2 linked regions of the Bacillus pumilus genome follow. The protein of the gene in region 1 interacts with the protein of each later gene in a pairwise test. Links are inferred from orthologs where the notes say so. Each region holds a gene or a part of one and is shown on either strand. Other genes may lie near its edges. The genes, in order: def and asd.

Region 1 (8,411 bases):
TTTGAAAATCTAGGCATGATTATCATAGATGAAGAGCATGAATCTTCTTATAAACAAGAAGAAATGCCTCGTTATCATGCCAAGGATGTCGCCATTGAACGAGCCAGAAGGCATCGATGCCCAGTCGTATTAGGCAGTGCAACCCCTTCACTTGAAACCTATGCGCGTGCGAAAAAAGGCGTGTTTACATTGCTGGCGCTCAAAAACCGCGTCAACCAGCAGCAGCTGCCGCACGTTTCGTTAATTGATATGAGAGAAGAATTGAGAAATGGCAACAGGTCCATGTTTTCAGAAGAATTAATGCTCAGATTAAAGGAAGTGCTTGAAAGAAAAGAACAAGCCGTCTTATTTCTGAATAAAAGGGGCTATTCATCCTTTGTGATGTGCCGTGATTGCGGATATGTGGAGCAATGTCCTCATTGCGAAATTTCTCTCACCTATCACCGCTATCAAAAACGGCTGAAATGCCATTATTGCGGGCACGAAGCACCGGTGCCTGCTGAATGTCCAGAATGCCATAGTGAGCATATTCGCTATTTTGGGACGGGTACGCAGCGTGTAGAAGAAGAGCTTACAAAAGTACTGCCTGAGGCAAGAGTGATCCGAATGGATGTGGATACAACGTCTCGTAAAGGTGCTCACGAAAAGCTCCTCACGTCTTTTGGCAATAAAGAAGCGGACATTTTGCTCGGGACGCAGATGATAGCAAAAGGGCTAGATTTCCCAGATGTCACACTTGTTGGTGTTCTCAGTGCGGATACGTCTCTTCATATTCCTGATTTTCGTTCAAGTGAAAAAACATTTCAGCTTCTCACGCAGGTCAGCGGCAGGGCAGGACGTCATGAAAAAGCGGGTTCTGTGATCATTCAATCGTATACGCCTTCTCACTATAGTATTGAATTAACGAAGCAGCATGACTATGAAGCCTTTTATGAACAGGAGATGCTGCATCGCCGCCACCAGTCCTATCCGCCGTATTACTATTTGGCAATGGTGACGGTATCACACGAGGAAGTGACGAAGGCAGCGCATGTCACTGATCAAATTGTCCAGTTCCTAAAAATGAACTGTGCACCGAATACAAGAATCCTTGGTCCGGCTGCATCACCAATCGCTAAGATCAAAGATAGATATCGATATCAATGCGTGATAAAATACAAAAGGGAAAATGAACTGGCAAGTTTACTACGGAAAATACAAGATCATTATCAAAAGGAAATGGAACAAAAACAATTGATGATTTCAATAGATATGAATCCATATATGATGATGTAAAACGGAGGGCTTTAAGTGGCAGTAAAACCAATAGTCATACATCCGGCAGAAGTACTTGAACAAAAGGCAGAGCCTGTTGATACGTTCGATAAAAAGCTCAAAAAACTGCTTGATGATATGTATGATACAATGCTTGAGCTAGATGGAGTCGGACTAGCAGCACCACAAATCGGCATTTCACAAAGAATGGCTGTTGTCGATATCGGAGAAGAACCTGGCAGAATTGATTTAGTGAATCCCGAGGTTCTTGAAGTGAAAGGAAGTCAAACAGATATTGAAGGCTGCCTGAGCTTTCCATCTTTATATGGCACAGTAGAAAGACCGAGCTATGTGAAGGTAAAAGCCTTTGATAAGAAAGGCAAACCATTTACAATAGAAGCAGAAGGATTTTTAGCAAGAGCCTTATTGCACGAAATTGATCATTTAGACGGCATATTATTCACGTCGAAAACCATTCAAACCTATACAGAAAAAGAACTTGCGGAAATGGAAGGGTGAAGAAAATGGCACGTATTGTATTTATGGGAACCCCTGATTTCTCAGTACCTGTGCTGCAAACACTCATAACAGAAGGATACGAAGTTGTCGGGGTCGTCACGCAGCCAGATCGCCCAAAAGGCAGAAAACGAGTACTCACACCGCCTCCTGTGAAAGTAGAAGCCTTAAAGCACGGCATTCCTGTACTGCAGCCTGAAAAGGTGCGTCTTGATGAAGAAATTGATAAAGTGCTTTCATTAAAGCCCGATTTAATTGTAACGGCGGCATTTGGACAAATTCTACCAAAACGATTACTGGATGAACCTCAGTTTGGCTGTATCAATGTTCATGCCTCACTGCTGCCAGAACTAAGAGGCGGCGCGCCGATCCATTATGCGATCCTTCAAGGTAAAAAGAAAACAGGCGTCACCATCATGTACATGGTGGAACGACTCGATGCAGGGGACATGATCAGTAAAGTAGAAGTAGAAATCGACGAATTAGACAATGTCGGTACATTACATGACAAATTAAGTGTAGCAGGCGCCGCATTGCTGAAAGATACTGTGCCAAATGTTCTGAGCGGATCTATTTCTCCAATTCCGCAAAATGAAGAAGCGGCAACGTACGCACCTAATATAAAGCGAGAGCAAGAAAGGTTAGACTGGACAAAGACCGGAGAAGAGCTTTACAACCAAGTTCGCGGCTTAAATCCATGGCCAGTTGCCTATACTGAATGGAACGGGGCTCATCTAAAAGTATGGGAAGCGAAAAAAGTTCCACTTCAAGTGCAAGAAGAACCTGGGAAAGTGATTGAGCTTCAAAAAGAAGGTCCGGTCATTGGAACTGGGAATAAGCAAGGCCTTTTATTAACAGGTGTGCAGCCAGCTGGTAAGAAAAAAATGAGCGGCGAAGACTTCTTAAGAGGCGCAAATATCGAAATTGGACAGAAATTAGGGTTAATGAATGAAGAAAAGTAATGTGAGAGAAGTAGCGCTGGACGCTTTAATCAAACTTGAACAAAACCAAGCTTACAGTAATTTGCTTTTGCAGTCAGTCATGAAAGACAAAGACTTGGCAGATCAGGACAAACCGCTCTTAACAGAGCTTGTGTACGGTACACTGCAAAATAAGCTGGCATTAGATTATATGCTGGCACCATTTGTGAAAAAACCGCAAAAGGTGGCTTCATGGGTCATGCAGCTTTTGCGAATGTCTCTTTATCAAATGGTCTACCTTGAAAAGATTCCAGACCGTGCAGCCATCCATGAAGCAGTTGAGCTAACGAAAAAGAGAGGGCACAAGGGCATTTCTTCACTTGTGAACGGCGTTCTTCGTTCCGTGCAAAGAGAAGGTGTTCCGGCTTTTGATGACATCAAAGATCCGGTCAAGCGGCTTTCAATTGAGACAAGCCACCCATTATGGCTCGTGCAGGAATGGGTTCAGTCGTACGGATTTGAAGCGGCAGAAAGCATGTGCCGCATTCATTTAGTACCGCCAAAGCAAACCCTCCGTGTCAATCGAATGAAAACCGGCCGCGCGGCATTGCAGCAAGAACTGCTGGATGCTGGAATCGAAACGGAGCTCGGCGACTTATCTGAAGATGCACTCAAGCTGATGAAAGGGTCCATCGTTTCAACCCCTTCTTTTCAAGAAGGCTATGTGACCATTCAAGATGAAAGCTCAATGCTTGTCGCAAGAGCACTAGACCCTCAGCCGGGAGAAACAGTGCTTGACGCCTGTGCGGCTCCAGGCGGAAAATCAACACATATCGCAGAGCGTATGAACGACGAAGGACAAATTGTTTCACTTGATTTACATGAACACAAAGTGAAACTCATCAAACAAGCAGCAAAACGCCTGAACCTTACTCAGATTGAGGCAAAAGCGCTTGATGCGAGGAAAGCGAAAGACTATTACAGCGAAGCTTCATTTGACCGTATTCTGATTGATGCGCCGTGTTCTGGTTTTGGCGTCATCAGACGAAAACCAGATATGAAATATACTAAGTCTCCAGAAGACTCAGCAAGGCTTGCTGCTATTCAGCAGGCAATTTTAAAAGAAGCAGCTCCGCTTTTAAAGCCTGGCGGAACCCTTGTATATAGTACATGTACAATGGACCCAACAGAAAATCAACAAGTGATTCATGCGTTTTTACAAGAACACCAAGACTTCGAACCCGATCTATCTCTTAATGAACGGCTGCCTGAGCAGGTTGCTCCGTTTGTTCAAAACGGAAGTGTACAAATTCTTCCTCATTATTTCGGAACAGATGGTTTCTTTATTTGCAGCATGAGAAAGAAGGGATAAAAAATGACAGAACAAAAAGTAAGAAAAGAACTGAAAACAGATATGCCGTCGATTTATTCATTTGAGCTTCACGAAATGAAAGAATGGTTAAAAGAACAAGACGAAAAGCCTTTCCGCGCAGCTCAAATTTTTGAGTGGCTTTATGAGAAACGTGTGACATCCTTTGATGAAATGTCTAACCTCTCCAAAGATTTAAGAGAAAAATTAAAAGATCAATTTACTATCACAACTTTAAAAACCGTGATCAAACAAACGTCTCAGGACGGAACGATCAAGTTTTTATTTGAACTGCATGATGGCTATACAATTGAAACAGTGCTTATGCGTCACGAATATGGAAACTCTGTCTGTGTCACAACTCAGGTTGGCTGTAGAATTGGCTGTACATTCTGTGCATCTACACTTGGCGGTTTAAAACGAAACCTTGAAGCGGGAGAAATCGTTGCACAAGTATTAAAAGTGCAGCAGGCACTTGACGAAACAGATGAGAGGGTCAGCTCTGTTGTCATCATGGGAATTGGCGAACCGTTTGATAACTTTGAAGAAATGCTTGCCTTCCTTAAAATCATCAACCATGACAACGGCTTAAATATTGGTGCACGTCATATTACAGTTTCGACAAGCGGAATCATTCCAAAGATCTATCAATTCGCTGATGAGCAAATGCAAATCAACTTTGCTGTATCTCTGCACGCACCGAACACAGAGATCAGAAGCCGCCTGATGCCGATCAATAAGGCATATAAGCTGCCAAAATTAATGGAAGCCATTGAATACTACATTCAAAAGACGGGTAGACGTGTCAGCTTTGAATACGGCCTGTTTGGCGGAGTAAATGATCAAGTTCACCATGCGGAAGAACTTGCAGACCTATTAAAAGGAATCAAGTGCCACGTAAACCTCATTCCGGTGAACTATGTACCAGAGAGAGATTATGTGAGAACACCTAGAGAACAAATCTTCCTATTTGAAAAAACGCTGAAAGAACGCGGCGTAAACGTAACGATTAGACGAGAGCAAGGCCATGACATTGATGCTGCTTGCGGTCAGCTAAGAGCGAAGGAGCGTCAGGAAGAGACGAGGTGACGAATGTTGATAAGGGCAGCCTTTCTTACCGATACAGGAAAAGTCCGTCAGCATAATGAAGATGATGCAGGTATTTTTGAAGCAAAAGAAGACTCACTTCTCGCTGTTGTAGCAGACGGCATGGGAGGTCATCTTGCTGGTGATGTCGCCAGCAAGATGGCAGTCTCTTCTTTGAAAGAATACTGGGAAAAAACATCTTCAATTCCAGAAAAGCCAGCCGATCAAGAAAGCTGGTTAATCTCAAAAATCAGTGACATTAATGACCAAGTATATGAACATGCGAAAAACAATGAGGAGTGCCAAGGAATGGGGACGACCATTGTGTGTGCGCTCGTTCATTTGCAAACGGTCACAATTGCGCATATTGGAGACAGCCGCTGCTACCTGCTAAGAGAAGGAGCGCTGACCCAATTAACGGATGATCATTCACTTGTGAATGAACTTGTGAAAACAGGTGAAATTTCAAAAGCGGATGCAGAATATCATCCAAGAAAAAATGTGCTCACGAAAGCATTAGGAACAGATAAACGTGTTCAAATTGATGCACGCACCTTTGAAGTGGACCCAGGAGATCAAATCCTGCTTTGCTCAGATGGTCTATCGAATAAAGTAGAAGAAGAGAATTTGATTCATATTTTAACGCAAACGAACGCACCAGATGAAAAAGTAACAGAGTTAATTCAAACAGCGAATGACAACGGCGGTGAAGATAACATTACAGCAGTACTGTTAGAAATCTCCTCCCAGCCAGAGGAGGGTGACAGCAAGTGTTGATCGGAAAAAGGATCAGCGGCCGTTATCAGATTCTTCGCGTCATAGGCGGAGGCGGAATGGCAAACGTCTATTTGGCGGAGGATATGATTTTAGATCGCGAAGTAGCGATTAAAATTTTGCGGTTTGACTTTGCGAGCGATGATGATTTTATTAGACGATTCCGGCGGGAAGCGCAATCAGCTGCAAGCTTAGATCATTCGAATATTGTCAGCATCTACGATGTAGGGGAAGAAGATGACATTTATTATATTGTCATGGAATATGTCGAGGGGATGACGCTGAAAGAATACATACACGCCAATGGCCCGCTTCATCCGAAAGAAGCCGTTCGCATCATGGAGCAAGTCGTTGCGGCGATGGAAGAAGCCCATGCGAAACAGCTCGTCCACCGTGACATTAAGCCTCACAATATATTAATAGACAATATGGGGAATATCAAAGTCACTGATTTTGGGATTGCCATGGCACTCAGCTCAGCGACCATTACCCATACAAATTCTGTCCTAGGCTCCGTGCACTATTTGTCTCCAGAACAAGCACGCGGAGGTCTTGCAACGAAAAAGTCAGACATCTATTCGCTTGGGATTGTGCTTTATGAACTCATCTCAGGACGCATGCCATTTGAAGGGGAATCGGCTGTCAGTGTCGCACTGAAGCATTTGCAATCAGAGCCTCCATCTGTGAGGAGATGGAATCCTTCTGTTCCACAAAGCGTGGAAAACATCATTTTAAAGGCGATGGCCAAAGATCCATTTTATCGATATGAAGATGCATCTGAAATGCAAAAAGACTTAAAAACCGCTTTCGATCCAGCCAGATTAAAAGAAAAACGCTTTGTCATTGAAGAAGACCATGAAGCAACGAAAGCGATCCCAATCATTCAAGATCATCTAATCGATCAAGACAATGAAAAAACAGCTGTCCACCCGGCTCAAAAACCGAAGAAAAAAGAGAAACAAAAGCCGAAAAAGAAACGAAAAAAATGGCCATGGATTGTGGCATCCATCTTATTTATATTGACTGCTGCGACAATTTTAGCCATCACTGTGTTTCCAGGGCTGCTTTTTCCAAAAGATGTGGAAGTCACAGATGTATCTGGCATGACGGTTGAAAAAGCAGAAGATGCCTTGAAGAAAGCTGGGTTTACCGTCGCTTCGGAGTCAATAGAGATCGCTGATGAGAAAATTGAAAAAGGTCTCGTCGTCAAAACAGATCCGAAAATCGGCACAAAGGTCAAAGAAGGAACAGAGATTCAGCTTTACGAAAGTACTGGCAAGGAAAAGACCGAATTACCTGATGTTACAGGCGAAAAGGTCGATAAAGCAAAAGAAATATTAGAGAAAAAAGGGTTTAAACAGGTCGTTGTGGAGGAAGTGAATGATAATGACACCGAATCTGGGATTGTCATGGAACAGAATCCATCAGCGAATACAGAGCTTGTAGCAGCAGATGAGGAAGTCACGTTGACTGTCAGCATAGGTCCTGCCGATATTACATTACGTGATTTAACGACGTATAGTAAGCAGGCGGCATCGAATTATTTAGAGGATAACGGATTAAAGCTTGATGAAAAAGAAGCGCATTCTGACGATGTGCCAAAAGGCGAGGTCATGAAGCAGGAACCAGGAGCAGGAACTGCTGTTAAACCAGGTGATACGGTTAAGATTACATTCTCTCTTGGACCGAAGGAAAAACCAGCCAAAACGGTGACTGAAAAGATTGCGATTCCTTATGAACCAGAAACGGAAGGGCAGGAGATGAATGTCCAAATTTCCATTGATGATGCGGAGCATAGCATCTCTGATTCATATGAAAGCTTTACAATCACTGCGCCGACTGAGCGGACCATTAAGTTTAAGATTGAACCAGGTCAAAAAGGATATTATCAAGTGACGGTTGATGATAAAGTCGTAAGCTCTAAAACGATCGAATACCCTGATGATGAATAAAGGAGGGACTTTATGCCTGAGGGCAAAATTATAAAAGCATTAAGCGGATTCTACTATGTGCTGGATGAATCGCAAGAGAGTGGAAAAGTGGTTCAGTGCAGAGCGAGAGGCATCTTTCGAAAAAACAAAATTACACCTCTTGTTGGCGATTACGTCGTGTATCAAGCAGACAACGATAAAGAAGGCTACTTATTAGAAGTAAAAGAACGGACAAACGAACTTGTTCGTCCGCCTATTAGTAATGTTGATCAAGCGGTACTTGTTTTCTCAGCAGCAGAACCAACTTTTAGTACATCACTTTTAGACAGATTTTTAGTGCTTGTTGAAGCCAATCATATTGAGCCGATTATCTGCATCACTAAAATGGACTTATTGAAAACAGACGAAGAGCGTGAAACGATCATGGCATATGCAGACGACTATCGGCAAATTGGCTATGAGGTTCATTTAACCTCTACGATTGAAGGAGATGGCATTGAGAAGCTGACTCCGCACTTTCACAATAAAATTACGGTATTTGCCGGTCAGTCTGGTGTAGGC
Region 2 (8,385 bases), 110 kb from region 1 along the record:
CAGTTGCAGGGATTGCAATGGGACTTGTGAAATCTGGTGAATACTACACAGTGCTGACAGACATTCAAGGAATGGAAGATGCACTTGGCGATATGGACTTTAAAGTTGCAGGTACATCAAAAGGTGTAACAGCGCTTCAAATGGATATCAAAATCGATGGTCTATCAAAAGACATCTTGGAAGAAGCTCTCCAACAAGCGAAAAAAGGAAGAATGGAAATCTTAGAAAGCATGCTCTCAACGATTCCTGCTTCTAGAGGAGAATTGTCTCGTTATGCACCAAAAATCTTAACGATGAAGATCAATCCTGATAAAATTCGTGATGTCATTGGACCAAGCGGTAAACAAATCAATAAAATCATTGAAGATACCGGTGTGAAAATCGATATTGAACAAGATGGTACAATCTTTATCTCTTCTACAGAAGAAGACATGAACCAAAAAGCGAAGAAAGTCATTGAAGATCTTGTGAGAGAAGTTGAAGTGGGGCAACTTTACTTAGGTAAAGTAAAACGCATTGAAAAATTCGGTGCTTTCCTTGAAATCTTCAGCGGCAAAGATGGACTTGTTCATATTTCTGAGCTTGCGCTTGACCGTGTAGGCAAAGTAGAAGATGTCGTGAAGATCGGCGATGAATTACTTGTCAAAGTCACTGAAATCGATAAACAAGGCCGTGTGAACCTTTCTCGCAAAGCTGTTTTACGTGAAGAAAAGGAAAAAGAAGAAAAACAGTCTTAATGAAATGTGTTAGAAGCCAGGTATCCGTACCAGGCTTCTTTCTTTTCTTGCGTTAACAATAGTTCTAGCTTGTTTCTCCCCATCATAATTTGTGATAAAGGGGAGGGACAGCCATTGAAAAAAACGTTACCATTCATTGTGTTTGTATTTTTACTGCTCGTGTCATATCAAACGATGAAGCAGCCGGCTGCTGTTACATATATTGAATCAATGAAAGAGCATGCTGAGGTTGCATCTGTTTCAAAAGATATTTTATATCAAGAGATTGAATCGAAGTCTTCTGACTATGAAGTGAAGGCGCAAAATGCTAAGATTGATAAAGTGTGGAAAAAGATGCCTGGTCTAAATGGACAGACAGTCAATATCGATGCCTCTTATGAAAAAATGAAAAAACAAGGGTCATTTGATGAAAAGCTGCTTGTTTTCAATGAAACAAAACCTTCTATTCATTTACACGAACTTGGTGCTGAGCCCATTTACAAGGGACATCCAGATAAAAAAATGAATGCTTTCCTCATCAACGTGGCTTGGGGTGACGAGCATTTAATCAAGATGTTAAAGACACTGGAAAAGCATCGGGTCAAGGCGACCTTTTTCTTAGAGGGCAAATGGGTGAAAAAAAGCACGGATCTTGCTAAAAAAATCGTGGCAGATGGTCATGAAATTGGAAACCATTCATACAATCACCCGGATATGCGCACACTGACAAGAGAACGAGCATTAGAGCAGATTACCAAAACGAATCGTCAAATTGAAGAATCCCTTGGAAAAAAACCGAAGTGGTTCGCCCCTCCTAGCGGCAGCTTTAAAGAAGAAACAGTGAAACTCGCTGCTGAAGAAGGAATGGAAACCATTATGTGGACGGTAGACACCATTGACTGGCAAAAACCGTCACCAGACATATTACAAAAACGGGTGCTTGGGAAAATCCACAATGGGGCGATGATATTAATGCATCCAACAGATTCGACGGCGAAAAGTCTTGACGTACTTATCACTCAAATCAAGGAAAGAGGATATGAATTAGGAACGGTTTCAGACCTCCTAAGTGAAAAAAGACATCCGTGATCCGATCTGTTTGTTGAATAGGAGGAGCAAAACTTGGTCAAAACGTATACATGCCAAAACGGAGTAAGAATTGTACTTGAAAACAATCCCACTGTAAGATCTGTCGCAATTGGCGTCTGGATTGGAACTGGTTCTAGACATGAGACACCAGAAATTAATGGAATCTCACACTTTCTGGAGCATATGTTCTTTAAAGGGACAAAGACGAGATCTGCACGTGATATCGCAGAATCCTTTGACCGCATTGGTGGTCAAGTGAATGCCTTTACGTCAAAAGAATACACTTGCTACTATGCAAAGGTGCTTGATTCACATGCTGGCTACGCCCTCGATGTATTAAGCGACATGTTCTTCCACTCCGCTTTTGATGAAGAAGAGCTGAAAAAAGAAAAAAATGTAGTCTATGAAGAAATCAAAATGTATGAGGATACACCTGATGATATCGTTCATGATCTGTTGAGCAAAGCGATTTATGGTGATCATTCTTTAGGGTTCCCGATTTTAGGAACAGAAGAAACACTTTCTACTTTTAACGGTGACTCTCTTAGAGCTTATATGGATGAATTCTACACGCCGGACCGCGTCGTCATCTCTGTTGCAGGGAATGTGGATGACACCTTTATTCGCGAGGTTGAAAAATTGTTCGGTTCATATGAAACGAAAGGGAAAAAACAGCCTTTAGAAGCGCCGCAATTTCACTATGACAAGCTCACACGCAAAAAGGAAACAGAGCAAGCGCATCTATGCATGGGCTTTAATGGCCTCCCAGCTGGAGATAAAGGCATCTATGACTTAATCGTCTTAAACAATGTTCTTGGCGGAAGCATGAGCAGCCGCTTGTTCCAGGATGTAAGAGAAGACAAAGGACTCGCTTATTCCGTTTTCAGCTATCACAGTTCATTTGCAGATAACGGCATGCTGACGATTTATGGCGGGACTGGAGCGAAGCAGTTAAACCTGCTCTCTGAAACCATCTTACAAACATTAGACGTCTTAAAACGTGAGGGAATCACGCAAAAAGAGCTTGAAAACTCTAAGGAGCAAATGAAAGGGAACCTCATGCTCAGCCTTGAAAGCACAAACAGCAAGATGAGCCGAAACGGTAAAAATGAACTGCTCCTTGGCAAACATCGTACACTCGATGAAATTATTGACGAAATCAACCACGTCACATTAGACGGCGTGAATAACTTATCAAAACGAATCTTTACAGAAGATTATGCGCTCTCGCTTATTAGTCCGACGGGTGATCAGCCATCATAATGTAAACAACACGGCAGGCTTCTAAGAGGTCTGCCGTTTTATTGTATATAAAGAAGAAAGGAGCACTGCTTTCATGGAACATGAAAAACTGAAACGCCTCTCTCCGCTTCTGACACAAGCCATCTCCTTTCAGCCGATGACATCTGGCTTTTCAGGAAACCGTACTTATCTCGTCACAACATCCTCTAGTGAAAAGCTAGTGCTCAAGCTATCAAACCTCAAAACGTATTCCAGCTTTAAAAGAAAAGCGTCAGTTCAGCGAAAGTTAAAAGATCGAGGGCTTCTATGTTCTGAAGTGATGGAGATTGGAATGAGTGCTGAATTTAACTGTACCTATCGTATTTTCTCCTTGATTGAAGGAGAGAATGCTAGAGCATCCATCCATCTGCTCACAAATGAAGAGCAGTATGAAATCGGAAGGCGGGCAGGCAGAGAGCTGAGTTTCATGCATACATGTCACGCACCTTCTCATGTCGCGCCATGGGATGAGAGAGTCATGGCGAAACATGAACGGTATGTACATACCTATCAATCAAGTGGAGTAACTTTTGCTCAAGATCAATTCGTATTAGATTTTATCAAATCACATGTTGATGCGGTAAAGGCGAGACCGAACCAGTTCCAGCATGATGATTTTCATTTAGGGAATATCATCATTCAAGGAGGTGAGTATGCCGGCGTGATTGATTTTGATCAATCTGACTGGGGTGACCCGGTTCATGACTTTTATAAATTGTCCTTATTTAGTCGAGAAAGCAGTGTTCCGTTTTCAGCAGGACAACTGGATCACTATGTAAGTACGCAGGCTACAGACGATTTTTGGCTTCTTTTTTCCATCTATACAGCAATGAGCTGCTTTTCTTCTATTGTATGGACGCTTTCTTATGACCCTGAACATGTAAAAGATATGGTGAACCGAGTGGAGAGAATGCTGGCAGACCATGATCGCTTTCATCTACTGAAACCAGCTTGGTATTCAAATTGGCATCATTCATAACTTGAAAAAGCGGGACGGTCTATTTCTTCTTGTGGCTGCATATATGATACGGAAGGGAAGTGATGCGATTTTGAGGCTAAGTGAGCTGTCAGGAAAAGAGATCGTCGATATCAAAAGAGCGGAGCGGCTTGGCGTGCTTGGACAAACCGACCTTGAAATCAATGAACAGGACGGTCAAATAACAGCACTCATCATACCTTCGGTGAAGTGGTTTGGCTTTCGAAAGCAAGGAAATGACATCCGCGTCCCGTGGAATCACATTCAAAAAATAGGATCAGATATGATCATTCTCGATGTGCCTGAAGCACTTCAGCCACCCGGAGAAAAAGAGCATCCATCATAAATGGGTGCTCTTTTTCTTTTCTCTCTCCGATTTGTTCACAGGCTGAATCCTCTCCTCATATGCTAGAAGGGAGATTCAGAAAATATTACAGACTTTTTTAAATAAAGAAGGTGAACGGTCAGTATGTTGAGCGGTTTAACGGTTGCGGTGATCGGGGGAGATGCAAGGCAGCTTGAAATTATTCGCAAGCTGTCACAGCAGCATGCCAAAGTGTTTTTGGTTGGATTTGATCAGCTGGATCACGGATTTATCGGTGCTGAAAAGCTGAAAATGTCAGAACTTCCATTCGAACAGGTAGACAGTATGATCCTGCCAGTATCAGGGGCAACGGATGAAGGTGTTGTTGCGACAGTTTTCTCAAATGAGCAGGTTTTGCTGGAAGCAACATATTTAGAAAGAACCCCTGCCCATTGTACCTTGTACTCAGGTATTTCTAATACGTACTTAGACAATCTGGCAAAGCAGGTGAACCGAAAACTTGTGAAGCTGTTTGAGCGAGATGATATTGCCATATATAACTCTATTCCAACAGTTGAAGGGATTATCATGATGGCCATTCAGCAAACGGATTATACGATTCATGGATCACGTGTTGCTGTTCTCGGGCTCGGAAGAACAGGACTCACCATTGCCCGCACATTTCGGGCACTCGGTGCGGACGTAAAAGTAGGGGCAGCAGATACAGCTCATTTAGCGCGGGCCTTTGAAATGGGAATTGATCCATTTTCAATGGACCGGTTAAAAGAAGAAGTAACGGATGTAGATATCATCATCAATACCATTCCAAGCCTTGTATTAGATTCATCTGTCATCGTCAGCATGACACCAAAGACACTCATTTTGGATATCGCCTCCCGCCCAGGAGGAACAGACTTTGACTTTGCACAAAAACACGGAGTGAAGGCGCTTCTTGCACCAGGACTCCCGGGTATTGTTGCACCAAAGACAGCAGGGCAAATCATTGCAAAAGTGCTTTCTGGGCTCTTATGTGAACTTGCAGAGGAAAAAAGGGGGATGGAATCATGACAACATTAAAAGGGAAAAGAATCGGCTTTGGCTTAACTGGTTCCCACTGTACGTACGAAGCTGTTTATCCGCAAATCGAAGCACTTGTAAAAGAAGGAGCAGAAGTGCGTCCAGTGGTGTCATATACGGTCCAGAGTACGAATACAAGATTCGGAGATGGGGCTGACTGGATTGAGCGGATTGAGAAGCTGACTGGCTTTAAGGCGATTGACTCAATCGTTAAAGCAGAGCCGCTCGGACCTAAGCTGCCACTTGATTGTATGGTCATTGCTCCATTAACAGGGAACTCGATGGCGAAATTCGCAAATGCCCTGACAGACAGCCCTGTTTTAATGGCTGCAAAAGCAACCATTCGAAATCATCGTCCTGTCGTTTTAGGAATTTCAACAAATGATGCGCTAGGCTTAAATGGTACAAATCTGATGAGGCTGATGTCGACAAAGAATATTTTCTTTATTCCATTTGGCCAAGATGATCCATTTAAAAAACCGACCTCCATGGTCGCAAACATGGATTTGCTTTCTCAAACAGTAGAAGAGGCGCTCCAGCATAGACAAATTCAGCCGATTTTAATTGGAGCAAACGAATAATAGATTCACTAGAAAATCATGAAAGATTCAAAAAAGATGCTTCAAGCCTTGCTTTTCTATGGTAAAATAAAATGTAAAAAGTCATAGGATGGCCATCCGAAAGAAAAGAATCATGGATGGGTCGGAAGGAGTTTTACTGATGGGAAGAGGATTGCATGTAGCTGTAGTTGGAGCGACTGGAGCTGTCGGTCAACAAATGTTAAAAACACTAGCTGACAGAGATTTTGAAATGGATACACTGACTCTACTATCCTCAAAACGTTCTGCTGGAACAAAAGTGACATTCAGAGGTCAAGAGTATACCGTTCAGGAAGCAACACCTGAAAGCTTTGAAGGAGTGAACATTGCATTATTCAGTGCTGGAGGAAATGTTTCCAAGGCGCTAGCTCCTGAAGCAGTCAAACGAGGTGCGATTGTTGTAGACAACACAAGTGCTTTTCGTATGGACGAAAACATCCCTCTTGTCGTACCAGAGGTAAACGAAAAAGACTTGCATGACCATCAAGGAATCATTGCAAACCCTAACTGTTCAACGATTCAAATGGTAGCGGCATTAGAACCGCTTCGTCAGGCGTATGGCATGAAAAAAGTCATCGTGTCCACTTACCAAGCCGTATCAGGTGCAGGACATGAAGCCATTGACGAACTATACAGCCAATCACAAGCCATTTTAAATAAAGAAGATGTAAAGCCGGAAGTCATGCCTTATCAAATTGCATTTAATGCGATTCCGCAAATTGATAAATTCCAAGACAATGGCTATACATTTGAAGAAATGAAAATGATCAACGAAACGAAAAAAATCATGCATATGCCAGAGCTAGAAGTAGCGGCAACATGTGTGAGACTTCCAATTGAAACAGGACATTCAGAATCTGTCTACGTCGAACTAGAATCAAATGACGCAACAGTTGACGACATTAAGTCAATTCTTAAAGATGCACCAGGCATTACACTGCAAGATGATCCGTCTCAGCAAATTTATCCAATGCCTGCAGATGCTGTTGGAAAAAACGACGTATTTGTCGGCCGCATTCGGAAAGATTTGGACCGTCCAAACGGGTTCCATATGTGGATTGTATCTGATAACCTGCTAAAAGGCGCTGCATGGAACTCAGTTCAAATTGCAGAAAGCTTAAAAGCATTAAAATTAGTTTAACATTCAATGGATGATGAGGACGAACAGAAGAGAGTTAGGCATCTTTCGCCTGCTCTCTTCTGTTACGTCAGAATGAACTTGGAGTGAAAACAGTGAAAATAATTGTCCAAAAATTTGGCGGTACATCTGTCAAAGATGATCAAGGTAGAAAAAGGGCACTTGCACATATCTTATCGGCAAAAGAGAAAGGCTATAAGTCGGTTGTCGTCGTTTCCGCAATGGGACGAAAAGGCGACCCTTATGCGACAGATACGCTGCTTGGTCTGCTTTACGGCAGCGCGCAGCATATGACAAATCGAGAAAAAGACTTGCTCGTTTCCTGCGGAGAGAATATTTCAGCTGTTGTGTTTTCAAGTATGCTGAATGAAAACGGGCTAAAGGCTGTAGCAATGACAGGCGCACAGGCGGGCTTTGTGACAGATAAGGAGCATACGAGTGCGAAAATTATTGATATGAAGTGTGAACGTCTCGAGGCGGCACTGTCTGAACATGATGTTGTCGTTGTTGCTGGGTTCCAAGGAGCTGCGAAAAATGGGGACGTGACCACAATCGGACGAGGCGGCAGTGATACGTCCGCAGCTGCTTTAGGTGCTGCATTACAGGCAGACTTCATTGATATTTTTACAGATGTAGAAGGCGTCATGACAGCAGATCCCCGCATTGTTGAAAATGCAAAGCCGCTCAGAGTCGTGACATATACGGAAATTTGCAACCTTGCATATCAAGGGGCGAAAGTCATTCACCCGAGAGCTGTCGAAATTGCGATGCAAGCAAAAGTACCAATGAGGGTCCGTTCAACATACTCTGATGATGAGGGCACACTCGTCACGTCACACTACTCAGATAAAATGAGCCATGATGTGTACGACCGCCTCATTACGGGTATTGCACATGTCAATGATGTGACGCAAATCAAGGTCCCGGCAAAAGAAGGGCAGTACAGCGTCCAAACAGAGGTCTTCAAGGCTATGGCTAACGCACAAATCAGTGTCGACTTCTTCAACATTACACCGAGTGAGATTGTGTATACAGTGACAGGTGCAATGACTGAAAAGGCAACGTCAATTCTAAAAGATCTTGGCTATACGCCAATTGTGACAACAAATTGTGCAAAAGTATCAGCTGTTGGCGCAGGCATCATGGGTGTACCAGGTGTCACATCTAAAATTGTATCGGCTCTATCCGAGCAAAACATTCCGATT

What was found.
Region 2: the proteins of def (region 1) and asd interact in binary tests that used the Escherichia coli proteins (3 or more experiments, as listed by UniProt). The link is inferred for Bacillus pumilus from one-to-one orthologs.

Annotation. Positions count from the first base shown.
Region 1 is NZ_CP046128.1:1,473,162-1,481,572, forward strand. What follows is about bases 53-3,031. They hold def (peptide deformylase), read left to right. Parts: upstream 53-1,290; coding sequence 1,291-1,773; downstream 1,774-3,031. Other genes in these bases: priA (primosomal protein N'), read left to right, coding at 53-1,275; fmt (methionyl-tRNA formyltransferase), read left to right, coding at 1,779-2,732; rsmB (16S rRNA (cytosine(967)-C(5))-methyltransferase RsmB), read left to right, coding at 2,719-3,031. Outside these bases: more of priA, read left to right, coding at 1-52; more of rsmB, read left to right, coding at 3,032-4,062; 23S rRNA (adenine(2503)-C(2))-methyltransferase RlmN, read left to right, coding at 4,066-5,148; GKC25_RS07310 (Stp1/IreP family PP2C-type Ser/Thr phosphatase), read left to right, coding at 5,152-5,922; pknB (Stk1 family PASTA domain-containing Ser/Thr kinase), read left to right, coding at 5,916-7,871; rsgA (ribosome small subunit-dependent GTPase A), read left to right, coding at 7,884-8,411. UniProt on the Escherichia coli protein: Removes the formyl group from the N-terminal Met of newly synthesized proteins. Requires at least a dipeptide for an efficient rate of reaction. N-terminal L-methionine is a prerequisite for activity but the enzyme has broad specificity at other positions.
Region 2 is NZ_CP046128.1:1,574,760-1,583,144, forward strand. Bases 5,221-8,173 are described here. They hold asd (aspartate-semialdehyde dehydrogenase), read left to right. Parts: upstream 5,221-6,163; coding sequence 6,164-7,183; downstream 7,184-8,173. Other genes in these bases: dpaA (dipicolinic acid synthetase subunit A), read left to right, coding at 5,221-5,434; dpaB (dipicolinate synthase subunit B), read left to right, coding at 5,431-6,024; dapG (aspartate kinase), read left to right, coding at 7,276-8,173. Also shown: pnp (polyribonucleotide nucleotidyltransferase), read left to right, coding at 1-737; GKC25_RS07800 (polysaccharide deacetylase family protein), read left to right, coding at 852-1,805; GKC25_RS07805 (M16 family metallopeptidase), read left to right, coding at 1,839-3,068; GKC25_RS07810 (aminoglycoside phosphotransferase family protein), read left to right, coding at 3,142-4,065; GKC25_RS07815 (YlmC/YmxH family sporulation protein), read left to right, coding at 4,136-4,408; more of dpaA, read left to right, coding at 4,532-5,220; more of dapG, read left to right, coding at 8,174-8,385.